Regions from separate parts of the Marinobacter sp. C1S70 genome, predicted to be linked through region 3. Evidence: predicted binding sites of a transcription regulator. Region 3 holds the regulator's gene; each other region holds the start of a gene.

The links. Region 3 encodes FliA, which starts transcription of late flagellar genes. Its sites were predicted from a motif close to CTAAAGTTTNNNNNNNNNNNGCCGNTAA; they were not measured.
Region 1: Q669_RS05070 (methyl-accepting chemotaxis protein) is a predicted target of FliA. The motif match lies at 7,744-7,771, and genes of this name have one in related genera.
Region 2: Q669_RS06820 (methyl-accepting chemotaxis protein) is a predicted target of FliA. The motif match lies at 4,605-4,632, and genes of this name have one in related genera.

The regions. Positions count from the first base shown of each region.
Region 1 is NZ_AXBW01000015.1:114,176-124,056, forward strand. It holds gene Q669_RS05040 (imelysin family protein) at 1-428, shown strand, start outside; gene Q669_RS05045 (di-heme oxidoredictase family protein) at 568-1,977, shown strand; gene Q669_RS05050 (imelysin family protein) at 1,987-3,021, shown strand; gene Q669_RS05055 (DUF1513 domain-containing protein) at 3,034-4,128, shown strand; gene Q669_RS05060 (MFS transporter) at 4,209-5,522, shown strand; gene Q669_RS05065 (DUF4870 family protein) at 5,538-5,906, opposite strand; gene Q669_RS05070 (methyl-accepting chemotaxis protein) at 5,968-7,608, opposite strand; gene Q669_RS05075 (PhoX family protein) at 7,846-9,861, opposite strand.
Region 2 is NZ_AXBW01000019.1:59,886-69,766, reverse strand. It holds gene Q669_RS06835 (valine--tRNA ligase) at 1-1,026, shown strand, start outside; gene Q669_RS06830 (ketopantoate reductase family protein) at 1,031-1,915, shown strand; gene Q669_RS06825 (cob(I)yrinic acid a,c-diamide adenosyltransferase) at 1,939-2,496, shown strand; gene Q669_RS06820 (methyl-accepting chemotaxis protein) at 2,527-4,557, opposite strand; gene Q669_RS06815 (histidine kinase) at 4,675-5,562, opposite strand; gene ampD (1,6-anhydro-N-acetylmuramyl-L-alanine amidase AmpD) at 5,562-6,173, opposite strand; gene Q669_RS06805 (DUF1631 domain-containing protein) at 6,279-8,579, opposite strand; gene nadC (carboxylating nicotinate-nucleotide diphosphorylase) at 8,803-9,642, shown strand; gene Q669_RS06795 (YqcC family protein) at 9,659-9,881, opposite strand, start outside.
Region 3 is NZ_AXBW01000018.1:61,540-71,420, reverse strand. It holds gene flhB (flagellar biosynthesis protein FlhB) at 1-405, shown strand, start outside; gene Q669_RS06115 (uracil-xanthine permease family protein) at 458-1,714, opposite strand; gene upp (uracil phosphoribosyltransferase) at 1,717-2,355, opposite strand; gene flhA (flagellar biosynthesis protein FlhA) at 2,579-4,753, shown strand; gene flhF (flagellar biosynthesis protein FlhF) at 4,809-6,122, shown strand; gene Q669_RS06095 (MinD/ParA family protein) at 6,195-7,007, shown strand; gene Q669_RS06090 (RNA polymerase sigma factor FliA) at 7,040-7,783, shown strand; gene cheY (chemotaxis response regulator CheY) at 7,944-8,327, shown strand; gene Q669_RS06080 (protein phosphatase CheZ) at 8,349-9,134, shown strand; gene Q669_RS06075 (chemotaxis protein CheA) at 9,153-9,881, shown strand, end outside.

The DNA.
Region 1 (9,881 bases), on a different contig from region 3:
CCCTGGAAGCCAACTCCTATGAGGACGAACACGACTGCTTCAGCGATAACACCCACAACTCGCACTACTACAACGGCCAGGGCATCCAGAACGTGTATACCGGCACCTATCGTCGCGTAGATGGCTCTGTGGTTTCAGGCCCGTCCCTGTCTGATCTGGTTGAGCAGACCAACCCGGAGCTGGATGCTCGCCTGAACCGTCAGTTGGACGCATCAATGGAAGCCTTGGCGCTCATGAAAGCCCGCGCCGAAAGCAGCCAGAACCCGATGGCCTTTGACACCATGATCGCCCCGGGCAACGCGGAAGGCACCCGCATTATCAACGGTGCTATCATGGCCCTGGTTGAGCAGACCGGCTCTATCGAGCAGGCTGCACGGCAACTGGGCATTCAAGCCCTGTCCCCGGACGACGCCGGCCATTCATTCTGATTGATCCGGTTGCAGTAAGCGGATACCGGGAGATAGAAACTCCCGGTATCCTGCTAACAAGAACAAGCCATGGAAAACCCTCCTTTATGCCCGAAGGTCGATTTTCCATGGCTTCTTCCATTCTGAAACGCGAGTAGTTATGAAACGAGCACTCATCTTCTGTCTGTTGCCGCTGGCCTTCAGCACTCAACCCCTGATTGCAGAGACTCACGCTGGTTACCCGATACAAACTACACCGGCCACAGGCGGTGAAGGCACGGTCAATCAGGCCGACACCAACGCCTACTCGCTGCCCCAGGGCAACCTGTCCATGACCAAACGCCTGGATTTCAGCGTTGGCAACAGTTTCTTCCGCAATCCCTGGGTGGAAGCACCGGCCAGCACCGATGCCCGGGACGGCCTGGGCCCCCTGTTCAATACCAACTCCTGCCAGGGTTGTCACATCAAGGATGGCCGTGGACACCCGCCCGGCGTTGATGAACCGCCTGTCTCCCTGTTCCTGCGGCTGGCAGTACCCGCCGATCCGGTCAAGGATGCAGAACTCCTGCGCAAGCACGGTTTCAAACCCGCACCGGTCTACGGCAGTCAATTGCAGACTGCGGCCCTGCCGGCCGCAAAACCGGAAGCGGATCTGGTGATTGACTGGGAGCCAGTTCAGGAAATACTTGGGGATGGAACGGTGGTTGAACTGCGCAAACCGGAATATCGCATCGAGAACCCCAACTATGGTCCTATGCCGGCAAATTTGCTGGTCTCTCCCCGGGTGGCACCACAAATGATCGGCATGGGACTGCTGGAAGCCATCCCTATTGCCGATCTTGAGGCATTGGCCGATCCGGAAGATACCGACAACAACGGGATTTCCGGCAAGCTTAATCAGGTGTGGGATGTCGCCAGCCAGCAAACGCTGCCGGGCCGGTTTGGCTGGAAAGCCGCGGAACCGGATGTGCACCAGCAAAGCATGGGCGCCTTCGCCGGCGATATGGGCCTGACATCGTCCATCAAACCCACCACCGACTGCACCCCGGAACAACAGTGCGAACGGTTTACTCACGGTGGTGAGCCCGAAGTGAGCGACAAGGTCGCCGACTTTGTCACCTTCTACGCCAAGAGTCTGGCGGTACCTGCCCGTCGGGATCTGGGCGCTGAATCCGTGCAGAAAGGCGCCAGGCTGTTCAATGAAACCGGCTGTGCCGGTTGCCACACCCCGAAATACCAGACCGGAGAAGTGGCCGACCGCCCGGATCTGAGCAACCAGACCATCTGGCCCTACACCGACCTGTTACTGCACGACATGGGCCCGGCCCTGGCAGACGGCCGGGACGAGTTCCTCGCTGACGGCAACGAGTGGCGCACGCCACCGCTTTGGGGCATCGGCCTGGCCCAGGTGGTTAACCCCCAGTCCGGTTTTCTGCATGACGGGCGCGCCCGCACGCTGGAAGAAGCCATTCTCTGGCACGGTGGCGAAGCCCGGCCGGCAGCTGACCGCTATCGTCAGATGGCCGAGTCGGAGCGCAGCGCCCTGATCGATTTTCTGAATTCACTCTGAGGATCCACTATGCAACCGATCACCAGACTGTTCTTCGCCTCCGCCCTGCTTGTCTGCACTACGGCGGCACTCGGGGCCAACGCCGATACCCAGGCCCGCGAACAGTGGCATGGCGCAATTCAAAACGGCTACGAATCGCTGGCAACCAAAACCGAACAACTGGCATCGGCGGCGGTCGGCTACTGCAACGCACCGACGTCCGACAGCCGACCGGCCCTGAACGATGCCTGGCTCGATGCCTTCCTGGCCTGGCAGCGGGTCCGCTTTGTTGACTTCGGCCCGGTGGAGAACAACAACCTGTCCTGGCAATTCCAGTTCTGGCCGGACCCGAAAAACCTGGTCGCTCGCAAGGCCCGGTATCTGCTTGGCACCGAAGCCCCCGTTAACACCGAGGTGATCAACCAATCCGGGGTGGCGGTTCAGGGCTTTCCCATGGCCGAATACCTGCTGTTCGACGAGCAACTCAACAGTGGGGAGAACGCCCTGCCCGCAGCCAAAAACTGTGAGGTGCTCTCGGCGGTCACCCGGCATATGGCACGTAATGCCCGGGGGCTCGCAGACAGCTGGGCGAGTTTCAAACAACACTATCTGGACACCGGGCCATACCGCGACACCACCATCAAAGCCGGCATGACGGCGCTTGAAATACTGGAAGAGCGCCGGCTGGCGCAGCCCATGGGGCTAAGGGGCAATGGCAAACGCAATCCTTACATCACCGATGCCTGGCGCAGTGGCCAGAGTCTGATGGCGGTGGAAGCAACAGTGGCAGGGCTCGAGAAATTCTACCTTCCCGGACTGATCACCTTACTGAAAACCGACGGCGAGGCCGAACTGGCAGAGCGCATTCAGAGGCAGTTTGAGGAAGTGGCTGACAACTTTCCGGAAGCCCATGGTGCCATGGCAACGCTCATGGAGAGTGATGAGCGGTTCCGCATTCTGCAAGGGCTCTTTGTGGATGTTTCCCAGCTTTCAACGCTGATCAATGACGAAGCCGCCGTGGCACTTGGCGTAGTGCGTGGCTTCAACTCAAGTGACGGCGACTGAACAGGTATACCCATGCTCATCCATCGCAGAACCCTGATCAAAGCCACCGTCGCCGGAGGCATGGCCGCCACCTTCACCGGCTGCTCGTTGCTCCCCCGCAAAACCGGCCCACAGCCCGAACGCTATGCCGGCGCGGTTGGCCTGCCGGATGGACGCTTTGGCGTGAGTGCCTTTGATCGATCCGGCAACGTTCAGTGGCAGGCGCCGGTAGACACCCGATGCCACAGCGGCTGTAACCGGCCCGGCCGAAAAGATACTCTGTTTTTTGAGCGCCGACCGGGCTGGTCGTTCTATGTTTTCGATGCAGAAACCGGGCAACGCAGACACCGCATTATGGCCCCGGAAGGCGAACACTTTGTCGGCCACGGCGTGTTCTCACCTGATGGCCGGTGGCTCTACGCCACGGCCAGCCGCTACCAGCCCGGCGAAGGCATTGTCGCCGTCTACGATGCCGAGCAGGACTATAAACGGGTGGACACCTTTGAACTGGCCGGCATCGGGCCCCATGAGCTTACCCTGCATCCGGACGGCAACACTCTGGTCATCGGCCTGGGCGGCATTCTGACCCACCCTGATTACGACCGCATCAAACTCAATCTGGATACCATGCAACCGGCCCTGATTCTGATGGACCGCCGGTCCGGCCAGATCGTTGGCCGCTTTACCCCTGCCCACCACCAGCAGAGCTCCCGCCACGTCAGCGTCAGTACCGAAGGCAAAGTCTATGTTGCCTACCAGTACCAGGGCCCCCTCTACGAGAGACCTCCGCTGTTGGCGCGCATAGAAGATGGGCAACTCCGGGAATATCGCTTTGACCCGGAAACCCAGGCCGCTCTCGGCAACTACATCGCCAGCGTGGTGGCCCATCCTGAAAACGACCTGATCGCCGCCGCTTCCCCCGTGGGCGGCACCGCTATTGTCTTCCGCGGCAAGACCGGGGAGCTGGTTGCCAAAGCCCGCATCACTGACTGCGCCGGCATTCAGACTCTGGCAGGAGGCGATTTCCTGGTGTCCTCGGGACAGGGCCGACTGGTGCAACTGAGCGCCGGACAACCTGCGAAAGACATCGCGCGGCTACCGGTACAGTGGGACCACCACCTGGTCTGACCGGCACCGCTGGTCCTCCCGCTTAAGCACACCCGAGCTAACTGGTATGCTTGGCAAACATTTTTCCGGAGGACGGCCCTTTGCCAGCAACCAAACCCGACACCATCGACCAGCTCTACGGACTGATTGCCAACGAAGAGGACGCACGGGTCTGTAAAGACATCCCGGAGGAAGCCTGTCGGGAAGTACCCCGAAACTTCTTCCTGATTCTGTTCAGCAATGTGCTCACCAAACTCGGCGACTTGCTGATCAGCCCCAAGACCGTGCTGGCCTGGCTGATGAGTGCCGTTGGCGCACCGGCTCTGGTAGCCTGGTTGGTGCCTATCCGGGAATCCGGCTCCATGGTGCCGCAGATGGTGATCGCCGCCTGGGTGCGTCGCAAGGCGGTGCGCAAATGGTTCTGGACCCTGGGCAGTTTCGGGCAGGCCGTCAGCGTGGCTGCGATGGCGGCAAGCGTGTGGTTTCTTGAAGGCTATGCGGCCGGTGGCGGCATTGTCGCGGCGCTTATTGTGTTTTCACTGGCCCGGGGATTCTGCTCGGTCTCCATGAAAGACGTTCAGGGCAAGTGTATCCCCAAAACCCGCCGGGGCCGGCTGTCTGGGCTGGCAACCACCATTGGTGGCACCGCCACGGTGGTGCTCACAGGACTGCTGTTCTGGGATCGGGGCGACCCCAGCATTGCGTTCTACACCACATTGCTGCTCCTGGCAGCTACGCTGTGGGTGATTGCCGGGGTTCTGTTTGCCAATGTGGAAGAGTATGCCGGGGAAACAGGGGGCGGTGGCAACGCGATCAACGAGGCTTTTAAAAGTCTGTCGCTGCTACGGGACGATGCGCCCTTCAGGCATTTTGTCATCACTCGTGCACTGCTTTTGTGTTCGGCTCTGGCGTCTCCCTATTTCGTGGTGCTCGCCCAACAGGAATCCGATATTGGCTGGATGCTGGGCGTCTTTCTGCTCGCCAGCAGTCTGGCCAGCTCCCTGAGCGCCAGCTTCTGGGGTTGGGCCGCCGACACCTCCAGCCGCCGAGTGATGATTCGGGGTGCCGCCATGGCCAGCTCGGTCTGCCTGGTGGTTGGTGTTCTGGCACTGGTGCTGGGCCCCGGGTTTGGCGGTGCCTGGTTCTATCCGGTCGCGTTTTTTGTGCTGAGTATTGCCCATGCCGGCGTGCGCCTGGGGCGCAAAACCTATCTGGTGGATATGGCCGGAGGCAACAAACGGACAGACTACACAGCGGTCAGCAATACCGTTATCGGTGTGTTGCTGCTGGTAACCGGGGGGTTCACAGCCGCCATTTCCATGATTTCGGACGTGGCGGTGATTCTGGTATTGGGACTGATGGGGCTGGCGGGCATGCTGAGCGCATTACGCCTTGAAGAAGTGACGGAAGACTGAGCCATCAAGACCCCGTTAAATCGGGGTCTTGCCATCGTTCAGGGCCAGGGCACCTTTGACAATTCGGTAGATCACCCAGATCGCAATACCCAGCAGAATAAACCAGCCCACAATCAGCATGGTGGTAATCACCCCGATGACTGTCCACAGCAAACCAATCCAGAAGGTGCGGATCTGCCAGCGGAAATGGGGCTCTATCCAGGTACCACGGACATCATCCAGTTTGACGTAGTTGATGATCACGCCCACCAGTGCCGTCAGCCCCCCCAGGAAAAAAGACAACGCCTGCAGGATGTAAACCACCACCGCCAGATTCCTCGCAGAGCTGGGCTCCTGTGATTGCTGACCGTCAGGTTTTGCGGGGATATACTCGGTTTCGGACACAGGTGTTCTCCTTGTTACGTCCCTGGCAGTCTATCACAGCCTTGGCTGGAGCCCAGTGCGATCAATTCCCCGCCGGCCGATACCCAACCCGGAAACCGCCCCAGTGCTTACCGTTCACATAGATGGGCACCGACAGGTCGTGCATGATCTCACCGGTGTCCCGGCGATAGGTCTGGAGCAGCATGCTTTCGGTATGACTCCCGCAGCGTATGCCAGTGCGGTCATTGAACAGTCGCTTGCTGCGGCTTTTCACCAGGTCGACTTCCGGATTACCACTCGGCGGGTGGGCAAAATCCTTGTTATGGGTAGGCACATAACCGTCCGGCGCGCAGGCGATGGAGAACACAATGGCCTCATGGGATTTCTTGATGGGCTCCTGTATTGCCGGAAACATCTGGTCAGTAAACCGATCGAAGCTGCTGGAATACTGTTGGGGCTGGGTGTTGGCAATCGGTGTTCGCTTTTTGTCAAACAGCGCCGCTTCACTCAAACGGCCCTCTCGAATTGCCGCCTCAAACAACTGGCCAATCTGCTGCGCCCCTTCCAGTGCTTTCTCATAAAACGGCCGGTGGTAGCTTTCGCTGCTGTTCAGCGCAAAGGCAGCATTCGCCTTCTCCGCCAGCTCCATCAACGTGGAAGCCTGGTCCGCCAGCGATGCCACACTGGTATCACTTTCGGATATATGGTCACGGACAGACTCAATAGCCGAAAACACCTGGGCCAGACTCTGCTCGTTGTTCTGGTCAATCTCGGCAATACGGGCAACCTGCTGCTGAACCCGGTCGGATTGATCCCGAATCTGATCCAGCTGGCCGCCAACGCTCTCTACAGATGCTAGCCCGTCTTCCACGGTTTTCGCCAGAGATTCAATGCGGGACACAATCTTGGTTGTGTCATTCTGAATTTCGTCGAGGGTGTCCGCCACTTCACTGGTGGCCTGGGCAGTGCGCCCGGCCAACTGCCGGACTTCATCGGCCACCACCGCAAACCCGCGGCCCTGTTCACCGGCTCGGGCCGCCTCAATGGCGGCATTCAGTGCCAAAAGATTAGTCTGCTCGGCGATACCCTGAATGGTGGACGTCACGCCCTGGATCTTGCCGGATTTTTCGTGCAGGGCCTGAATCAACCTGAGGTTCTCTTCCGACTGTTGATGCACCAGGCGCACATTTTCAATGGCCGACACCAATGACTGACGCCCCTCCACGCTGACTTCGCGATTCTGCAATGCCATGGTGGCGGCGTTGGTGGCCTGTTCCGATGATTCCCGAACCGATTCCGTGATCTGGCCGGCGTAGTCGGCCATCTGAGCGGTTTCTTCAACCTGTCGGTCCAGGCGCTGCTTCACCTGATCCGCCGCAAACGAGACTTCGGCGGCCGAGATGGCATTCTTGTCGGCACTGGCCGAGAGCGTTTCAACCAGGGCCTTGCCAGCCCGGGCATCGGCCAGAAGCTGCGCACATTGAGCCCGCAACGGGTGGTTATCAGCCAGGGAGCCATCATTCAGGCCGTTAATCCCACGCTCTATTGGTTCCAGCACCCTCAATATCAGATAGCCGGCCGCGGCGGCGAGACCAACCAGGAGTCCGATCAACAGAGACGCGGCATCGAGCCCCATCATCGGAGCCACCAGAATGCAGGCAATACCGAGCGCAACAGCAATGCCCACCCCCCATAAAATTGCAGTGCGATCGAGTAAACCCATGGTGCCCTCATCTTTGTCATTGCTAACGCAAGCATGTTGTTATTGCAGGCCATCCCTGAGGTTAAAGAAATGATATAGGTTAATAACTCCTACTTTAGTGGACTAAAGATACCACTATTGCAGGGCCCAAGGAGTTTATCGGCATCTGGAAGGAAATCTGAAATACAGAAGAGAAAAGCCCGGGCGGAACGAGTCCGCCCGGGCTTTTTGGCAGCGCCTGACAACCGTTATGGCTGATCAGGCACCGATAACGCCACCATCATCGCGGGTTACGATAACCGTTGCATCACGCGGACGCGGATCGTTAGCATCCGGCCAGTTTGCTTCCGGGTGCTGGATATTGACGAACATGGTCTTCACATCCGGTGTGGAGACAACGCCTGTAACCTCACAGCCAACCGGCCCAACGAAGAAACGCTTGATCTCGCGGGTTTCCGGGTTGGCCGCCAGCATCATGTTGTTCTGATAAGGTGCTGCATCGGAGCCGTCGGTCTGAATCCAAAGGCGGCCGTTATAATCGAACCAGAGGCCATCCGGACTGTTGAAGATGTTGTCATCAGTCAGAGATACGATAACCTGGTCGTCAACCACGGTTTCCGTGCCCTGCTCACCGGCGAACACGAAGATATCCCAGTCAAAGCTGGTCGCAGTGTGATCGTTGCCGTCTTCGCTCCAGCGAATAATATGACCGGTGCGGTTGTTGGCATTCGGGTTTGCAGCGTTAACCTGCTCCTCCGTCCGGCGGGAGTTATTGGTCAGCGTAAAGTAAACCTGACCGGAATTCGGATCTACAGCCCCCCACTCCGGGCGATCCATCGGGGTCGCACCTGCGATGTCGGCAGCCAGGCGAGTGTTCAACAAAACATCAGCCTGATTCTCAAAACCGTCAAACTGAACGTTGCCAACCATTTCGCCCTGGGCCGCAGCCACTTTGGCAGCAAAATCCGCATCGTTCAGATCCAGCGCCAGCCAGTCGCCTGAGCCATCGTCGTTAAAGCGAGCCACGTAGAGCGTGCCCTCGTCCAGGAGGTAGCCACCGGCCGTTGCAGCGTAGTAGGGCTTTGAGGAGACAAATTTGTAGATGTACTCGAAACGGGAATCATCACCGGAATAACATACGACCGGCTCACCTTCCTTAACCGGCGCAAAAATCACACCCTCGTGACCAAAGCGGCCCAGCGCGGTTCGTTTCTGTGGTTTGCTCTCTGGAGTAAACGGATCAATTTCCACCATGAAACCATAGGTATTGGCCTCATTCCGGTAATCATCCGCCGCCGACGCACCCGTCGGGGTAACATCAAAGCGCACGTATTGATCCGCACCGCTGTCAGCCAACTCCCAGTCGTAGCGGCTTGAATCGCCGACGCCATGGCGGGTCTGCTCCCGGGGCTGCGTTGCATCGCTATTAGCGAAGTACCCGTGCCAGTTTTCCTCAGCCGCAAGGTAAGTTCCCCACGGCGTCGGGCCCATCGCGCAGTTGTTCAGAGTACCGCGGGTTTCCGTTGCATCCGGACTGTATTTGGTGACCAGTTTGTCGTAACCACGCACCGGACCACGGATATCCATTTCGGTATTACCCGTAACCCGGCGATTAAACGGACTCCCGAAAACAATATCCCACTTGCCGTTGTTGTCGCGTTTGATATGAACCACAGACACACCGTGCGCGGCGATTTCCTTGCGCACTTCATCGGCCGGACGCATACCGTTGATGTAGGTAGCCCCGTTGGCATGCAAAGCGCCTTGATTGATGTACTCATGGTTCATCACCAACAGACCTTCGCTGGAGCTGTTACCACCGGTTTTCAGATCAATCGGGAAAAAGTGCACGCCGTCATGATGCATGCCCATTTGCTGCTCTTGCTCTTCTCCGGTATTGGTGCCATCCGGCTTATAGGCCGGGTAAGACCCGGTAATTGGCGTGCCCCAGGGAAGAAACGCTTCAGAGGAGTATCCCTCGGGAACAACGACCTGATTCGCGGTTGAAGTAGGGACAGCCTTGAAACCCAGTTCAGTGCTGGATGTGTTTCCACCGGTAGTACCGCCATCGTTGTCACTATCACTGTCACTGCCACAACCGGCAAGCCCCAACCCCATAACGCTGGCCAGAGCGGCGCCTACGCTACCTTTCATGACGGTACGACGCTGCATTCTGGCAGACAGTACCTGATGGAACGGGGTGTTTTCGGAATGATTGACGACTGGCTCGTAGTTCGGGTCCAGGTAATTCGGATCAAGATCGTGCTTGGCCATGGTTTGCCTCTCTCGGATTG
Region 2 (9,881 bases), on a different contig from region 3:
GACGCCCTGCGTTTCACCCTCGCCGCCATGGCGACCACCGGCCGTGACATCAACTGGGATATGAAGCGCCTGGAAGGCTACCGTAACTTTTGCAACAAGCTGTGGAATGCCGCCCGCTATGTGCTGATGAACACGGAAGGCGAAGACTGCGGCGTGAACAATGAGCCGGTGGAACTGTCACTGGCAGACCGCTGGATCATCAGCGAACTGCAGCACTGCGAGCAGGAGGTGATCCGTCACCTGGACCAGTACCGCTTTGACCTGGCCGCCTACGCCCTGTACGAGTTCATCTGGAACGAATACTGCGACTGGTACCTGGAACTGTCCAAACCAGCCCTGAGCGATGACAGCGCCAGTGCCGAGGCCAAACGGGGCACCCGTCGTACCCTGGTACGCGTACTCGAAGCCGTACTCCGCCTGGCGCATCCGATCATGCCGTTCATTACCGAAGAAATCTGGCAACGCATTGCACCGCTGGCCGGCAAGCAGGGCGACAGCATCATGCTGCAGCCCTACCCGCAGCCGGATGCCAGCAAGCAGGATGCCGCCGTGGCCGCCGATATCGAGTGGCTGAAAGGCGTGATTGTAGCGGTGCGTAATATCCGCGGCGAGATGAACATCTCCCCGGGTAAGCAGGTACCGGTACTTCTGAAAGGCGGCAACGCCGACGATCAGCGCCGCCAGAACGACAACCGCCAATTCCTCATTTCCCTGGCCAAACTTGAGAAGCTGGAATGGTTCGAGGGCGACAAAGCTCCCATGAGCGCCACCCAACTGGTAGGCGAAATGGAAGTGCTGGTGCCCATGGCCGGCCTGATCGACAAGGACGCCGAACTCAAGCGCCTGGACAAGGAGCTGGAACGCCTGAACAAGGAAATCGGTCGCCTGGAAGGCAAGCTGAACAACGAGAAGTTCACCGCCAAGGCACCAGCCGAAGTCGTAGAGAAGGAAAAAGAGAAGCTGAAGGATGCCCAGGGCAGCCTGCAGCGGCTCAGTGCGCAACGGGCAGAAATCGAGGCCATGTAAGGCCATGATCGCCATCCTCGGTGCCGGCTCCCTGGGCCGGCTCTGGGCGGCAACGCTACCTGCCGGGCAGGTAGCGTTTGTGCCCCGTCCGGGGCAGGCCCCTGCCCCCGTCTGTTATCGCTTTCAGCCCATTGACGGCGAATCAGGCAGTACCATTATTCCCTGGCTACAACCCGGCCAGTCTCCTGATCTGATCCTGGTGACAACCAAAGCCGGCGACACCCTCGAAGCCCTCAAGGCGGCCCTGCCCTCCATTGCCAAACAGACTCCCATTGTGTTGTTCCAAAACGGCCTGGGGAGCCAGCAGCAGGTCACCGAAACATGGCCGGACCGGCCGGTACTGGCCGCATCCACGACCGAAGGCGCAAACCGGCCCGCCCCCGGGCTGACCGTTCACGCTGGCAGCGGCACTACCTGGGTCGGCGCCCTGAACCCGGCGGGGAATCCATTGGTCGAAAGGGTTGCCCAACAGCTCGCCAGCAGCGGCCTCATGGTCCACCCTGAACACGATATACTCGCCAGGCTCTGGCAAAAACTGGTGATCAACGCCGGCATAAACGCCTTTACGGCCATTCTGGATTGCCCCAACGGAGAGATCCTGACACAACCGTTTTACCTGCAATGGATTGCCCCCTTGTGCGAGGAGATCAGCCGCCTGCTCCCTGCCGCCGGACAACCGCAACAAGCCCCGGAAAACCTGCGCGAGACTATTGAGGCTGTCGCCCGCAAAACCGCCGCCAACACGTCTTCCATGCGGGCTGATGTACAGGCAGGCAGAACCACGGAAATCGACTTCATTAACGGTTACCTGGCGCGGCTCGGCCATCAACATGGCATACCGGCACAGGTGAACCAAATGCTCGCCGAACAGGTACAACAACTGAACTGACTTTTACCAGAGGGAGCAAGACCATGGGCAATCGCCTGTCGAAGATCTACACCCGAACCGGAGACGACGGCTCTACCGGCCTGGCCGATGGCAACCGTATCGCCAAAAATGCCCAGCGAGTGGAAGCCATGGGTATGGCCGATGAGCTGAATTGCCATATCGGCGTTTTGATTGAGACGCTTCCATCTGGCGACCGTCTGATCGATACCTTCCGGCGCATTCAGCATCACCTGTTTGATCTGGGCGGCGAATTTGCCATCCCGGGCAGCAAGGTGATCAGCGACAATCACATTGAGTGGTTGGAGCAGACTCTGGACGAGTACAACACCGACCTGCCGCCGCTAAAAAACTTCATCCTGCCCGGGGGCTGCCCTGCCGCAGCACAATGTCATCTGGCACGGGCGGTCTGTCGCCGGGCCGAGCGCGTGGTGGTGGCCCTTGGCCACGAGGACTCCATCAATACTGCCTCGCGTCACTACCTGAACCGGTTATCCGATCTGCTGTTTGTCATCGCCCGGGTGCTGGCTCGCCGGGATGGCAGCCAGGAGATTCTCTGGGAGCAAAAAAAATCCGGCCTCTGAGGCCGGATTTTTCACAACAGCAACCGCTGATTACACCTTGAATGCCTCCACCAGGCGCTGAAGCGACGCGGTAAGCTCCGACATCTGCCTGGACGAAGCCAGAGTCTCTTCGGCGTTGGAGGCTGTGCTCTGGCCAAATTCGCCAATGCGCTCCACGTTGGCATTCACGTTCCTGGCCACGGCCGACTGTTCCTCCGCCGCCTGGGCAATCTGGTGGCTCATATCCACGATCTCGGAAATGCCCGAGGCGATCCGATCCAGCGCTTCGGTCACTTCACCAGACTTCTGTACCGTCTTCTCCGTGGCATCGTGACTTGAGGTCATGGCAGATACCGCCTCTTTTACACCACCCTGAAGCCGGGAAATCATGCCTTCAATTTCCTCAGTGGACTTGTGGGTACGCTGGGACAATGAGCGAACCTCATCCGCCACCACCGCAAAGCCACGCCCTTGTTCTCCCGCCCTCGCTGCCTCGATGGCCGCGTTCAGCGCCAGCAGGTTGGTCTGCTCGGCAATCGCTTTAATCTCAACCAGAACCTGACTGATATTGTCACTGTCCGCACTCACCCGGTTGATGACATCAACGGCGCCAGCAATCTCCGTCGCCAGCCGGTTAATGGTCGCCACGGTATCGGCCACCACTTCCCGGCCCTTCTCGGTATCTTTCTCGGCATTCCCCGCACTATCCGCCACCCGGTGCGCACTCTCGGTGACTTCATTGACCGCTTCCACCATCTGGCCCATGGCCTCGTTGATCTGACCGGTCTCTTCCATCTGTCGGGCCACGGCCTGACTGTTAGCCGATGCGGTGTCATTCACCCGGACCGCCTGCTGATCAACATCTGCCGTTGTAGAGCCCACCGACCGGACAAGCTCAGCGATACGATCGGTCATGTTGTTGAACTCGGAGGTGAGCTCACCCAGTTCGTCCCGGTTGTTCAACCGGATATGGGTGGTCATATCGCCGGCGGCCACATTTCTTGCAGCTTCGCTGAACCGGTTGATGGCAATCCGCACAGACATAAAGAAGCCCACATAGAGGTAGACCACCACCAGCATCACAGCAATCAGCGCCACCAGAATCAGAGTGCGCTGCCCGGTCTGGCGGGCCAGGCGATCCTCAAGATTACCGGCAACCACATCGAAGATACGATCGCTGAGGGTATCGTAATATCCCATCTGCGCCGATACGGTCTCATCGAATTCCTGCCAGGGCAGCTCCAGGCGCATAGGCGTAATGACATTCAGATCCAGCTCATCACGCACTGTCATCAGGCTCTCTTCCGTGCGGGTCAAGGCACCGCTCGCACTCTCTGCCAGTTGGGGCGACGCCTCCACGGCAACGGAAAGGGCCGGCGAAAGCAGCGAACTGCGGTTGGTCAACTGATCGTAGATTTCATTCAGGGTTTCGCTGAGTGCATAGCCCACCTGACCTTCCACCAGCGCAAAAATACCGTATGAACGGGCGCGGCCAACAACGGTGCGAGACTCAGGCAACGCAGAACGTACCAGCCCTAACAGCAGCAGGTTTTCCCGGGACGCATCCTGCCCCAACCCACTGATTTCAATGGTCGCCGGCAGCAAGGCCATCACCTTCTGCACAAATTCCTGGTAGTACTTGAACTGGGGGTCAATGTTGCCCTGATAGTTATCGTTGGCTTTGAGCGTCTCCCATTCTTCCCTTACAGCCAGAATCTGCTCCTGCCAGGAGCCGGAGGTGTCAAAAGAACGCTGTGGTTCGGCGAGATCTGCCAACAGGGCGTCCATACGACTGGCCGCTTCGTTGGCTTTTTCGAGCAGGGGTTGTTCGTCTTTCAGAATGCCAGGGGCCTGATAGTCACGGTAATCCATCGACGCCACCAGCAGGCGTTCCACCTTCTGGAGTTCTGCAAGACCTTCAATGCCGCGGGTCATGGTCTGAACCGACTGGTTGAGCCCGGAAATCACCAACCAGGAAAGCACGATGATAGGGCCAAGAAAGAGAATGCTGATGAGGCTGAATTTGTAAACCATGGGCAGCCGATTCATCAGTGCTACAGCCGGATTGATTATATAGTTCACAGAGCCCTCGCTGCTTCTAACAACTGAATCTTTATTCTTTTGTTTGATTATCGCCCGTTGCCGGAAAAACTTAATCACTATTTAGTGTTATTCTGTAATTCGTTTTTTGCTCTCCGCCTAGGTCACGCCAGCGATCACCAGCAATGCAAACGCACATATCCACACCAGCATGCTCCGGTTGAGGAGGTCCCTTATGGCGCTGAGGCTCCGTCCACCAAAATCGGGCCACTCTTCCGGGTGCAACTCCGAAAAGCGCGCAGGATCAAGTGCATAACCAGTTAACGACCCGTTGGCGGAAATCATGAGCACATCTGCGGTCTTTTTCCCGAATCCCGGGAATACCTTGCGTATTTCCCGGGACCAGCCGGCCAGGTCACCGGCGAGTCCGAATGTGCATGACAGCAAGCGGGAAGGAATCCAGCCGATAAGCCGGGCCGCCCGCTGATAGCGTTCCCGCGCGGCCGCCTGCGGCCATTGACCCGCCAGAGCTACAAGCCCGCGAGCCAGAAAAGCCAGCGCTATGCCGCCGACGGCGTACCAGAAAACCACCAGGAAGAAACGCTCGAAAACCGAGACCATCAGCGCCCGCGACACCGACAGGTGCATGGCTTCTGGCGATAGCGCCGCTCCTCTTTCGGAGGCGGGCAGGCGCTCTTGAACATGGTGCCAGGCAGCCTGCATATCTCCGCGCCGCCAGGCATCAGAATAGGCTCGCAGCACCTTGCGCCAGCCCGGCGCCCCCATCAGCACCACCAGCAGCAACAGTTCAAGCGGATACAGGGCATAGCGGTAGCCCGCCTCACGGGACAACGCCCACGCGCCAGCGAGCGCCAGAGAAGGTAACACAACCAGCAGCGCCCCTCTCCAGACTGACCGCTCCTGACCCGCTTCTACCCGGCCCCAACGATGAAGCCAGCGACGCCAGATCTCATCGCTGGCCAGGTGGTCGGCGCGGTCCAGCCTGCGGCGAGTCACGTACGCAATCAGAAAAACAACCAACGACATCAGGCCATCTCCTCGTTCGACAGCAGTGCCCGGAAGCGAGACCACTCAAACGCGGGCCCTGGATCGGTTTTTCGGCCCGGAGCAATATCACTGTGGCCGGCAATGCGACCCGGCGTGATTTCTGGCCAGGCTGTCATTGCCAGGAGCGCCAGACGCGCCAGCGCACGGTACTGATCATCGGTATAGGGAACGTCATCCGCACCTTCGAGCTCGATACCAATGGAGTAGTCGTTGCACTCCTCCTTACCCTGAAAACTGGAACGGCCAGCATGCCATGCCCTGTCCAGACAGCTGACAAACTGAATAACGGAACCATCCCGGCGAATCAACGCGTGTGCAGACACCTTCAGCTCTGCGATCGTTTCAAAATAGGGGTGGGCAGCAGTATCCAGACAGTTACAGAAAAAGTTCTCGATGTGCGGGCCGCCAAACTGTTCCGGCGGCAGGCTGATGTTGTGAACCACCAGCAGTGAGATAGAGGAACCGTCCGGGCGGGGACCAAAATTGGGCGACGGACACCAGCGCACGCCGGGGAACCGGCCACTGGAACGCAAAAGTGCTGCCGCATCTTTCAGGGAGTGTGGGTGATGATCGTTCTGGATACTAGACAACGTGTTTCCATCGGCGCAGGGGACTCATGCAGATGATTGAATCACAAAGCGCCCATGGATGCCACGACGTCGCCGGTGCCCGGCGCGGGCACTCAGTACCGGAGATCAGTCTTTTCGGTTATGACGCAGGTTGTCGATGATGGACTCCAGCGCCCGATCAAAGATCAGGCCGTCATCCAGCATGGTGATCGCCTGCTCCTGCAGAGCAATCGCCAGGTCATCCCGATGATATTCCGCCACCTTCGCACCACTGCGGTTAACAAAGATGTACTTGCCGGTGGCCTTGATGAAGGCCGCCAGCTTGCAACGGACCCTGGTCTCGTCTCTGGCCATCTCAACCCAGGATCCAACTCTCAGGCCGTCCGCCTTCGCCAGCCATTCCGCCGACGCTACTGGTGATTGGATCTCCGCGGATTCCTCGGCGACGGCTGCCGTCTCAACGCCGGCTGAGATCTCAGCAGGCTTGACTGACGCAGGTTCAGTCACCTCGTCAATCACCTCCGGCGCAGGTTCCGATTGCTCGGGAGTTTCCGCCGGCTCTGCCGGAGCTTCAGGTACCTCGAAATTCTCAATCGTGGGTGCCTTGTCTTCAACAACCGGCGCGGTCACCAGTTTCTGGAAAACATCGACATGGGCAAGCTCCAGGTCCCGGATGGCCGCATCGGTTGCAAACGGATCCCAGGAGATCTCCTGAAGCGCCTTGCGGAGCTCTTCCACCACCTCTGGAATCATTCGCAACAGTTCCGCCCGGGTATCAGAAGACACCGGTCGCGGGTCAACACTCCACACCAGCCGCTCGCTGATGGCCTTTGCCTGCAGCCAACGCTCGCTTTCTTCACCCTCGCGCAACACCACCCACTGCAGGTAGCGGGTCCAGGGCTCGTTCAGCACCTGTAAAACCGGCTCGGGAATGTCCCGGCCTGCCGTGTGCTCACGGATAACATCGGTAGCAGCCTGACTGGCACGCTCCTGCCGGGCGCGTCCTTCTTCGGCATCCCGAAGGCGCTGCTCAACCAGCTCGCGACGCCGGCGATCCAGATCCATGAAGTGACCAAAGTCCTTCAGCAATTCCTCGAACAGCCCTACCTGATCGGTGTATTCGGTCAGCACCCGACCCACCACTTCCTCAATCTTTTCCCGAAGCGGATCACGCATTCCGGCACGTTTCTCGCTCCAGCCAATGGCGGCCAGGGCAAGTTCGTTGAGGAGCTTGCGAACCGGATGGCCACCACGATTGAAAAAGTTCTTGTCGCTGAGTGCGACCTTGAGCACCGGAATCTGTAGCCGCCCGATCAGCGCCTTCATGACCGGATGCAACTGACGATCTTCGAGAATAAAATCAAACAGCATTGAGACCAGATTGATCACATCACTGTCGACCTGCCCTACTGAGAATCGCTTCCCTTCCGGACCCTGCAACAGCGGCTGTAACTGCTGGCGCAAAGGCACCACATTGTCGCCTTCACCCTGCGGCGCTGCGCCCTGCAGTTCGTTCAGGCGCGCCATCAGACGATCGGTATCCAGAACAGCGCCGGTTTGTGCCATACCGGCACTACTGGTCTCTCCCTGGTGCAACAGCGCACTCAGCTCACTGAAAGTAGGCGACGGTCCATGGCCATTGGCCGTACCTTCGGCAGCCGGGGCTTCCTGGGCGGGCGCTGGCGAACCGCCTGCCTTTGGCGCACTGCGACCCGGCGCTACCTGAGCACCACCCACCGGAGCCCGCTTCATGTCAGGCAGCACGCCGGCGGCGATCAGGGTTTTGTTGCATTCCTGGTAGAAATCGCTGAGCTTGTCCACCAGCAGGCGTTCAAACAGCTTCAAAACCACAAGCTTGGCACGGATATCAATATCCAGATCGGTGCAAGCATCCGAAATAGCGCCACAAATGACTTCCGGGCTGAGAGGCATTTGATCGTCAGAGAGATCCAACTGCGGAACAAGATGGCGAATCCGGGCCGCCAACATCCTTACCGGCTCCTGGTATCGATTCCGCAGGCGATTGGTCAGGTTATCTATCGCTACCTGCTGTTCAAGATCAGAGTGATCCACCAGGCTGAGAGAGTCCTGGTCCACTTCTTCCAGTGAACCACCGGAGCGGGCAGGTTTGAACTTACCCAGCTCGTTGAAGGCCTGGCTGACGTATTGCAGGACTGACACTGTCATTGCCTTCCGGCGCAGTCGCAGCTCCCGCATGGCGTCGAAGTAGGCAGTCTGGTCCTGGTTGGAGCCGGCCCGGTCTGCGAGGGCAAACAAACTGTCGTCAGCCTGTTCGAAAAAACTGGCAAGTACCGCCTTGAGTGACTGACCCGATGTGTCACGCAGTCGCACCAGCTCTACCGGTAACGAGAACCGGCTCACCGGCTTCTGACCGGCCAAGCGGACTACCTTGTTATCGTGCGCCATGTGGATGCTCCGGAATCGATCAGCTGATGGTACTTAAACCTTTATAGGATTACATCATACGGGCGAGTGTCGTCACCTTGTGTCAGAATTTGTCACCTTTTGTGTCAGCAGGAACTGCATCACACTTCAGACCACTCACACCTCCATTTGGCGAATCGATAGCGCTGGCAGTAGAATTGCCCTCCACAATTTTCCAAGCCACCATCAACCTCCGGACGTCCCAATGATTTCTGCCGAACTGCTGCGCCAGGCCCGTATCGAATCCGTTGCCCAGAGTCTGCGGGAAGATATTGGCGATGGCGACATCACCGCCCAGCTGATCCCTGCCGAAAAACTGGCAACAGCAAGGGTAATCACCCGGGAAGACGCCCGCCTGGCTGGAAGCGCCTGGGTGGAGGAGGCTTTTCACCAGGTGGATCCGTCAGTGACACTCCAGTGGCAGTTTCACGATGGCGACGACGTACCCGCCAACGCCGTGATCTTCCGCATGCAAGGCCCGGCCCGCTCGCTTCTGACCGCCGAACGCGCTGCTCTTAACTGGTTGCAGACCCTGTCTGGCGTGGCAACAGCCTGTGCCCATTACGCTCGCCGGGTGTCCCATACCAACGTACGCCTTCTGGACACCAGGAAAACCCTGCCAGGGCTGCGACTGGCCCAGAAATACGCGGTGACTTGCGGTGACTGCGACAATCACCGGCTGGGACTCTGGGACGCATTTCTAATCAAGGAAAACCACATTGCCGCCTGCGGCTCCATTGCCAATGCGGTCGCCGAAGCGCACCGCATTGCACCAGGCAAACCCGTGGAAGTGGAAACTGAATCGCTCGCCGAGCTGGACCAGGCCCTTGAGGCCGGGGCCGACATCATCATGCTGGACGAGTTCTCGCTTGCCGACATGGCTGAAGCGGTAAAACGGAATGCCGGAAAAGCCCGCCTTGAAGCTTCCGGTGGCATCAACGCGCACACGCTGGTGCCCGTTGCCGAAACCGGCGTGGATTACATCTCGATCGGCGCACTGACCAAAGACGTACGAGCCATCGATTTGTCCATGCGCCTGGAGTAATCCAGTCCCGAAATAATCAGCGGCCGCCAGAGGACAACAGCCGATCCATCTCCTCAAGCGCTGATATCAGCTCACGGCCGGACTGCTCACGCCCACGGAAATGCTCTTCTGCCATGGGCGCAATACCAGATACCTCTGGCAGCGCGTGACCGGCTTCCACCAGCGCCTTCATTTTTTCAAGAAACACGAACTGCAGCCACTGGGTGAAGTCCATGGTATCCAGGCAGAACGGCTGGGTA
Region 3 (9,881 bases):
AAGATTCGCCAGCTCCAGCGGGAGATGGCCCAGCGCCGGATGATGCAGGATGTTCCCAAGGCCGATGTGGTGATTACCAACCCGACACACTATGCCGTGGCATTGAAGTACGATCAGAAAACCATGGGCGCGCCAGTGGTGGTAGCCAAGGGGGCAGACGAGGTGGCCTTCAAGATTATGGAAATTGCCAGGGAGAACAAGGTCGAGGTGCTGCGAACACCGCCGCTGACACGGGCGGTGTATCACAATACCGATATTGGTGAAGAGATTCCGGACGGCCTGTACATGGCCATTGCTCAGGTGCTGGCCTACGTCTTCCAGTTGCGTCAGTTCCGCAAGGGCCGGGGGCCGAAGCCCGGCATGCCGGACTTCCCGATTCCGCCCGATATGCGGCGTGATATCTGAAGCCCTATATTCCGGGGACCGGAATAGAGGCAGGGTATTGCTTTCCGCGGGGTCAGCTGGATTCGTGCTCGTGAATCCGCTTGCCCCAGGCTTCCCGTTCGCCCGGCAGGATCAGGTTAAGGATGATGGCAACCACTGCGCACAGGGCGATGCCTTCCAGTTGGCCCAGCGCCATGTTGCCGATACCAAAGACCAGGGTCACGCCTACGATCACCAGATTACGGGACTGGGACAGATCCACCTGATGTCGGATCAGGGTATTCAGGCCGACAACGGCGATTGAACCGAACAGCAGGCAGAGGATGCCGCCCATAACCGGTACCGGAATGGTCTGCAACGCGGCGCCGAACTTGCCGACAAACGCCAGAACAATGGCAACCACCGCCGCCCACCACATAACTCTCGGGTTGAAGTTCTTGGTCAGCATCACCGCACCGGTTACCTCGGAATACGTGGTGTTGGGAGGACCGCCAAGCAGCGAGGCAGCGCTGGTGGCCAGACCATCACCCAGCAGGGTACGGTGCAAGCCCGGTTTTTCCAGATAGTTCTTGCGGGTAACGTTACCGATGGCCAGAACGTCGCCGATGTGTTCGATGGCCGGTGCGATGGCGACCGGAATCATGAACAGGATAGCGCCCCAGCTGAACGCCGGTGCTACGAAGTTTGGCATTGCCAGCCACTCAGCCTGCTGGATCGGCGTTGTGTCAACAATGCCCATGATGGCAGAGAGAAGGTAACCCACGAGGACACCGAACATGATCGGGATCAGCCGGAAAATGCCCTTGGCCCAGACCGACATGATGATGGTCACGGCCAAAGAGATCATGGCAATCCATATGGCAGTGTTGTAGGGCACCAGCTGAGTCTGGCCGTCACCGGTTTTGCCTGTAGCCATAAACACTGCTACCGGAGCCAACCCCAGGCCTATGGTCATGATGACCGGTGCAATCACCACCGGAGGCAGCAGCCGGGTAATGAAGCCGGTACCACGCAGGCGAATCGCCCCGGACAGAATGATATACAGAATGCCTGCGGCCATCAGGCCACCGAGGGTTTCTTCCAGGCCAAAGCGGCCTTTGGAGGCCAGCACGGGCGCGATGAACGCGAACGATGAAGCCAGGAAGATCGGGATCTGGCCACCGGTGACAATGTGAAAAATCAGAGTGCCCAGGCCGGCAGTGAACAGCGCGACGTTCGGGTCCAGGCCGGTAATCAGTGGCATCAGTACCAGGGCGCCAAAAGCCACCAGCAGCATCTGGGAACCGGCAATAGCCTGTTTCCAGACCGGATCGTTGTTATGGTCCTGCATGCTCAGACGTCCTTCTGCTTGGTGCCGAAGATCTTGTCGCCGGCATCACCCAGGCCCGGCAGAATGTAGCCTTTCTCGTTCAGGCGCTCATCCACCGACGCGGTGTAGATGGACACGTCCGGGTGTTTTTCCAGAACCTTTTCCACGCCCTCCGGCGCAGCCACCAGAACCAGGGCCCGGATTTCGGTGCTGCCGGCCTTCTTGAGCAAATCGATGGTGGAAATCATGGAGCCGCCGGTAGCCAGCATCGGATCGATGATCAGGGCCATGCGCTGATCCAGCTCGCCTACCAGTTTTTCCAGGTAGGTTTCCGCTTCGAGGGTGTCTTCGTTGCGGATCTGGCCAACCACGCTCACCCGGGCCACCGGAATCAGGCTCAGGACACCGTCCAGCATGCCCAGACCGGCACGTAGGATGGGCACGATGGTTACCTTCTTGCCGTGGATCTGCTCCACGGAGACCGGGCCGGCCCAGCCCTCAATGGTTTTTTCCTGAAGATTGAAGTCTTTGGTGGCCTCGTAAGTCAGCAACGCGCCAACTTCCTGTGCCAGCTCTCGGAAGTTTTTGGTACTGATGTCGGCGCGGCGCATGAGGCCGAGCTTGTGGCGGATCAGAGGGTGCTTCACTTCATGGATCGGCATGGGGTCACCTGTGTGTTCGGGTTTCTGGCTTGAATCGGGATAATGCAAATGGCGAAAGGATACCGTATCTGGGCCGCTGCGTCAGGCGTTGAAAGGTGCGCAGACGTCAAATTTTGCAAGGGCTGGTACGGTTCTTGCGATACCACCCGGAAAGCGACCCCTGGTGTCAGATTTTCGACCCGGAAAATGCCCGCAGGCACAGATACGTGGAGACAGACCCGGCATGGACAGAGCTCTAGTCCTTAACAACGTCAAATCCCTGACGCGGGGGAACCTCGGCATCCCCCTGATGCTGATGGGGCTGCTTGGCATGATGATTCTGCCCATGCCTGCGTTCCTGCTGGATGTGTTCTTCACCTTCAATATCACTCTGTCCATCGTCATTCTGCTGGTCTGTGTGTACGCCATGCGGCCGATGGAATTTGCCTCGTTTCCCACGGTATTGCTGGTGGCCACCCTGTTGCGGCTGGGCCTGAACGTGGCGTCCACCCGGATTGTATTGCTGAACGGCCATGAGGGCGGTGATGCTGCCGGTAAAGTCATCGAGTCCTTTGGTGAAGTCCTGATTGGGGGAAACTACGCTGTTGGTCTGGTGGTTTTCGCCATCCTTATGATCATCAACTTCCTGGTTGTCACCAAAGGTGCCGGCCGGGTGTCTGAGGTCAGTGCCCGCTTCACTCTGGATGCCATGCCTGGCAAGCAGATGGCGATTGATGCCGATCTGAATGCCGGGCTGATCAATCAGGACGAGGCCAAGCATCGCCGTTCGGAAATCGCCCAGGAAGCCGATTTTTACGGTTCCATGGACGGTGCCTCGAAGTTCGTGAAAGGCGATGCTGTTGCCGGTTTGCTGATTCTGGCCATCAACATCGTTGGTGGTGTGGCTATCGGCATGATGCAGCACGGGTTGGATTTTGGTCTGGCAATGGAGCGTTATGCTCTGCTGACCATCGGTGATGGTCTGGTGGCCCAGATTCCCTCGCTGTTGCTCTCCACGTCGGCCGCCATCATGGTTACCCGGGTAACGTCCAGCCAGGACATGGGTGGCCAGATCATTCAGCAGATGTTCAGCGCTCCCAAGGCGTTGGGTATTGCGGCGGGTATCCTGATTCTGCTGGGCCTGATTCCGGGCATGCCCCACATCGCGTTTCTCGGCCTTGGTTTGCTGGCCGCCGGCGCAGCCTGGTTTATCTGGAAGAAACAGCAGCAAACGGTTGAGGATGAAGGTGGCTTTGTTGGTCGTGGCGGCATGGCGGGTGGTGCGGCCCGGCAGGGTGCGGAAATTTCTCCGGATCGTCCGGGCGGCGAGGGGCAGGCACTGCCGGCGCCGGGGGAAACCCGCGAGCTCGGATGGGATGACGTGGCCACGGTGGACATTGTCGGGCTGGAAGTGGGCTACCGCCTGATTCCGCTGGTAGACAAATCCCAGGGTGGACAATTGCTCAGTCGGATCAAGGGGGTTCGTAAGAAGCTTTCGCAGGATCTGGGCTTCCTCATGCCCTCGGTGCACATTCGCGACAACCTGGATCTTATGCCGAACGTCTACCGGATTACCCTGATGGGCGTGACCATTGCCGAGGCCGAGATCCATCCGGAGCGGGAGCTGGCCATTGATCCGGGGCAGGTGTTTGGCAAAGTTGAAGGCATTGCCGGCAAGGACCCCGCCTTCGGCCTGGACGCCATCTGGATTGAGTCCGATAGGAAGGATCAGGCCCAGACCCTGGGTTACACCGTGGTGGATGCGAGTACCGTGGTGGCGACACATCTGAATCAGATCCTGCAGAAACACGCTCATGAACTGATTGGCCACGAAGAAGCCCAGAAGTGGCTGGACCAGTTGGAGAAGATTTCGCCCAAGCTGGCGGAGGAACTGGTGCCGACCACGATTTCCATCAGCATCCTGTTGAAAGTTTTGCAGAACCTGTTGAAAGAAGAAGTGCCGGTGCGGGATATGCGCTCCATTGCCGAGGCCATCGTGAACGTGCATCCAAAGAGTCAGGACCCGAAAGTACTGACCACGGTAGCCCGCCAGGCGCTGCGCCGGATGATTGTTCAGAGTATTTGTGGCAACGACGCCGAAATCCCTGTTATCACGTTGGATCCAGACCTGGAACAGTTATTGCTGAAGTCTGTTCAGCAGAGTCAACAATCCGGCGGTCAGGATGACATTGGTCTGGTGCTTGAGCCCAACATGGTGGAAAAGCTGCAACGATCCCTTCAGGACAGCGTGCAGCGCCAGGAAATGCTTGGCAAGCCCGCCATCCTGCTGGTTTCGGGGCCCTTGCGGCCAGTATTGGCGAAGTTTGCCAGCTACGGGGTAGAGCGTTTGCATGTGCTCTCTTACCAGGAAATCCCGGATAACAAACAGATCACGATAGTCGCTTCTGTGGGTCAATAAACCGACGGAGCATCGCGGAAAGCCAGAGTGCTTGCCGGTGGGAGGATGAAACAGCATGAAAGTAAAACGGTTTTTTGCGCAGTCCATGGCTGAGGCCCTGAAGCAGGTAAGCCACGAAATGGGGCCGGATGCCGTTATTCTGTCTAACCGCCGCGTTGATGGTGGCGTTGAGATCGTGACGGCACTCGACTACGACGAAAACATGGCGCGCCAGCGTCTGGGCGAAAGGGCGGTTGAAGCCACCAACGGCTCCCGGCTGGCCGAGATGCAGGCGGAGCAGCATCGTCGGCTGGAAGAGGAGCTGAACCGGTCCCGCAGTCGCATTCGTGAGGTTCGGGAAAAGCGCGCAGGAAGTGGCGCCTCAGGTGGCGTGGCGTCGTCCTTGTCTTTCGAGACGGCCGATTTTCCGGCGTCACGTCTCAGTGATGAAGCGCTGGCAAAGCCGGTTGCGGGTAGCGAATCAGGCGCCGGTGGCTATGCCGATGAACTGGCCAGTATGCGTGCCGAAATCAGCTCTCTGCGTGATCTGGTCAGTGGTAAGGCTGCGACTGCCACGCCGGCCGGTAACAGCGCAGTTCAGCAACGATTGGCCGAGCGCCTGCAGGAGTTCGGTTTGGGCGCGGAGCTGGCCGGCTCTCTGTCCCGTCGGCACCGGGCCGGGCGTCTGGAGGACGGCTGGAAGCAGTCACTGAAAATGCTGGCGACCGGCGTTCGTACCGGTCGCGAAGACTGGCTTGATGCCGGCGGTATCTATGCCCTGGTCGGGCCAACCGGGTCTGGCAAAACCACCACCATTGGCAAGCTGGCGGCTCGATACGTGCTGGAGCATGGTCCGGATTCGTTGGCCCTGGTCACCACCGACCGCTACCGTGTGGCCGCTCATGAGCAGCTGTTCGTGTTCGGCCGCATCCTGAATGTGCCCGTGCGTGTGGTGGATGAGAGCCATTCCCTGGATGACATTCTTGATGAATTATCGGATCGACACCTGGTGCTGATTGACACTGCCGGCCTGACCAGTGCCGACCGCGGTTACCAGGAACAACTGGCGGAGTTGGCTCGCAGCGATCACAATATCCGTACACATCTGGTGGTCTCCGCCACCAGTCAGCCACGTATCATGAAATCCGTGTGGCATTGCTATAAGATGGCAAGCCTTGCAGGCTGCATCATGACCAAGATTGATGAGGCCCTGACCCTGGGCGAAGCGCTCGGGTTCGTTATGGAGACCAGCTTACCGGTGGCCTGGTACACCGATGGCCAGAAGATACCGGAAGATCTCCAGAGGGCGGAGGCCATTCCGTTGGTGCGCCTGGGCGTAGAACGGCTTAAGGCTGTGCAGAGCGCACAGGCAGTCGCCGAAGGTGCCTGAGCCTCGTTGGCGACAGAATAAAACACCGGCACGCGTGCCCGTACAAGAACGTAGTAAGAGACTGATAACAGTATGAGCAGACCACATCCGGTTCAGGTGATTGCGGTTTCCGGCGGCAAGGGCGGTGTCGGCAAGAGCAATGTTTCGGTCAATCTCGGTATCGCCCTGGCCCAGAAGGGGCGCCGGGTTGTCTTGCTGGACGCGGATCTCGGGCTCGCCAACATCGATGTGTTGCTCGGCATTACCGCTAATCGAAATCTGCAAGACGTACTCAGCGGCGATTGTGATCTGAAAGACGTGCTGGTGAATGGTCCTGGTGGTATCAAGATTGTACCGGCTTCCTCCGGCACCCAGCGTATGACCCAGCTCAGCGCCATGGAACATGCCGGCCTGATCAACGCTTTCAGTGAGCTGGGCGATCAGATTGACGTTCTGATTGTGGATACCGCCGCAGGTATTTCTGAATCGGTGGTCAGCTTCCTCAGGGCATCGCAGGAACTTCTGCTGGTGGTCTGCGACGAACCTACCTCCATTACCGATGCCTACGCGCTGATCAAGCTGATGAACCGGGATTATGGCACGAACCGCTTCCGTATCCTGGCAAACCAGGTCCGCAATGAGCAGGAAGGCCGCCATCTGTTTGAAAAACTGACCCGGGTCACCGAGCGTTTTCTGGATGTGGCACTACAATATGTAGGTATCGTGCCTTACGACGAGGCCGTCAAGAAAGCCGTCCAAAGACAGAAAGCGGTATTGGATGCCTATCCGAGGGCGAAAGCCTCGCTGGCTATCCGGGCTCTGGCCGAAAAAGTGGACAGTTGGCCTTTGCCGTCCTCTCCCAGGGGGCATCTCGAATTCTTCGTGGAGCGGCTCGTCGAAGTCTGATCTGAATCCAGTCCTACAAGAAAACCGGATACATGACATTGGCGAAAAATCTGGGAATTTACCATCAGGCCGGCGCCAGGAGCCCTTCAGCCCTGATTGAAGAGCATGCGCCGCTGGTCAAGAAAATCGCCCTTCATCTCATGGCCCGGCTGCCGCCATCAGTGCAGCTGGAAGACCTTATGCAGGCCGGTATGATTGGCCTGCTGGAGGCCGCGCAGCGCTATTCTTCCGGCAAAGGTGCCACCTTTGAAACCTACGCAGGGATTCGCATCCGCGGCGCCATGGTGGATGAGATCCGCAAAGGCGACTGGGTGCCCCGCTCAGTGCATCGCAACGCCCGGCGAATCGCCAGTGCTATCAAGCAGGTGGAAGATCGTACCGGGCGCGAGGCCCAGGATGCCGAAGTAGCTGAAGAGCTTGGCATTGGTCTGGACGAGTACCATGCCTCACTCGCCGACGCTAACAGCGGTAGACTTTTTAGTCTTGATGAGCTCAATGAATCCGGCGAGCTGCCGATAGAAGAAGCAGAAGCGAGTGATAATCCGCTGGACGGTATTGCTTCAGGCGCTTTCCAGCGAAGTCTCGCAGACGCCATTGAGCAGTTGCCTGAGCGTGAAAAGCTGGTATTGAGCCTGTATTACCAGGAAGAGCTCAACCTCAAGGAAATCGGTGCGGTGCTAGGGGTCAGTGAGAGCCGGGTAAGCCAGATTCACAGCCAGGCGGCGTTGCGACTTCGCAGCCGGCTGGCCGAGTGGCGGGATGGTGACAACGACTGATCGGCCAGGTGCTGTGTTTCTCTCTCAGCAAGCTGTGTAGCTTTTGGTAAACGATGCTTTACAACGTGCGCAAACACCACACAATAAGCGCTTAAGGTAGCAGCCTGCTAGACTTCCAAAAGGCTGAATGAATTCCGGGTGTTACTGACTGGAGGTCCCATTGGACAAGAACATGAAAATTCTCATTGTGGATGACTTCTCCACAATGCGACGCATCATCAAAAACCTGCTGCGAGATCTCGGCTTCACCAATACGGATGAAGCAGACGATGGCAACACCGCGTTGCCCATGCTCCGAAGCGGCAAGTATGACTTCCTGGTGACTGACTGGAACATGCCCGGCATGTCGGGCTTTGACCTTCTGAAGGCTGTCCGTGCTGATGAAAACCTGAAGAACCTGCCGGTTCTGATGGTAACGGCAGAGGCCAAGCGGGACCAGATCGTGGCTGCGGCTCAGGCCGGGGTGAACGGGTATGTGGTCAAGCCTTTCACGGCAGCCGTGCTGAAGGAAAAGATCGAGAAAATCTTCGAACGAATCCAGTAACCAGAGGTCGGATGGCTCGCCATGAGTGATACCAAACAGAACCATCAGGGCCTTGATCCGGAGGTGGCGGAGAAGCTTCAAAAGCAGGCCTCCGACCTGGCCGAGAATGTAAACGCCGGGAATTATGCCAAGGCGATGACCCTGATCAATGAACTGAGCGAGGTTCGCGATCAGAGTCTGTATCGGGAAGTGGGGCGACTGACCCGCAGCCTCCATGAGGCAATCCGGAACTTCCAGATAGACCCGCGTAATGCCGAGCAGAAAGAAGTGCTGTCGAAGATGAGCGACGCTTCTGACCGTCTGGCCTATGTGGTTCAGATGACCAGCCAGGCGGCGAACCGCACCATGGATCTGGTTGAGGAAAGCATGCCGGTGGCTCACGCCATGCGGGATGAAGCGGTTTCCCTGCGGGATGAGTGGCAGCGTCTGCGCCGTCGTGAAATGGAGCCTGCGGAGTTTCGGGAGCTTTACGGTCGCATCGACAAGTTCTTCGCTGGCCTGACGACAGACTCCGACAGTCTGTACCAGAACCTGTCGGAAATCCTTCTGGCTCAGGATTTTCAGGATCTTACCGGTCAGGTTATCCAGAAGGTCACCGCGTTGGTGAAAGAGGTGGAAGACAACCTTCTTGGTCTGGTGGTGATGGCCAGCCACGTTGATCAACTGACCGGCACAGTGCATCAGATTGAAGAAAAAGAAGAATCGGCCGAAAAAGGGGTAGGGCCCCAGATCAAGGCCGATGAGCGGGAAGATGTAGTTTCGGGACAGGACGATGTGGACGATCTGCTGTCCAGTCTCGGATTCTGATAATAAAGAGGGTGACGCATGGCGTTAGATGCTGATGAAGAGATCCTGCAGGACTTCCTGGTAGAAGCCGGCGAGATACTCGAAAAGTTGTCGGAGCAGCTGGTGGATCTGGAGCAGCATCCCGATGACAGCGATCTGCTGAACGCCATTTTCCGTGGCTTCCATACCGTGAAAGGGGGCGCAGGCTTCCTTCAGCTGGAGGCACTGGTTAATTGCTGCCACTCTGCGGAGAACGTGTTTGATATTCTCCGGAATCACAAGCGCAAGGTAACACCGGACCTGATGGACGTGGTGCTGGAGGCGCTGGACAACGTTAATGCCATGTTCGAAGAAGTCCGCAACCGGGAAGAACCGACGCCCGCGCCGGACGAACTGATTGAAGCTCTGGATGCACTCGCCAAACCCGAGTCCGAGGATGCACCGGCGGTGGAAGCACCAACCCCGGCACAGGAGCCGTCGTCTGCGGATGTCGGACAGCAAGGGGATCAGGGCGATATCACTGACGAAGAGTTCGAGCAGCTGCTGGACGCGTTGGCGGATGAAAAATCCGATGGCCAGAAACCGGTCGGCAACGAGCAGGTGAGCACCCCGGCAGAATCCGCCGGCGGCTCAGACAGTGATGAGATTACCGACGATGAATTTGAGGCCCTGCTGGATCAACTCCACGGCAAGGGCCAGTTTGCCGGCGCGCCTGCGGAAGATGAAGCGCCCAAGGCAGATATCGACACCAGCGGTGGCTCGGAGAAA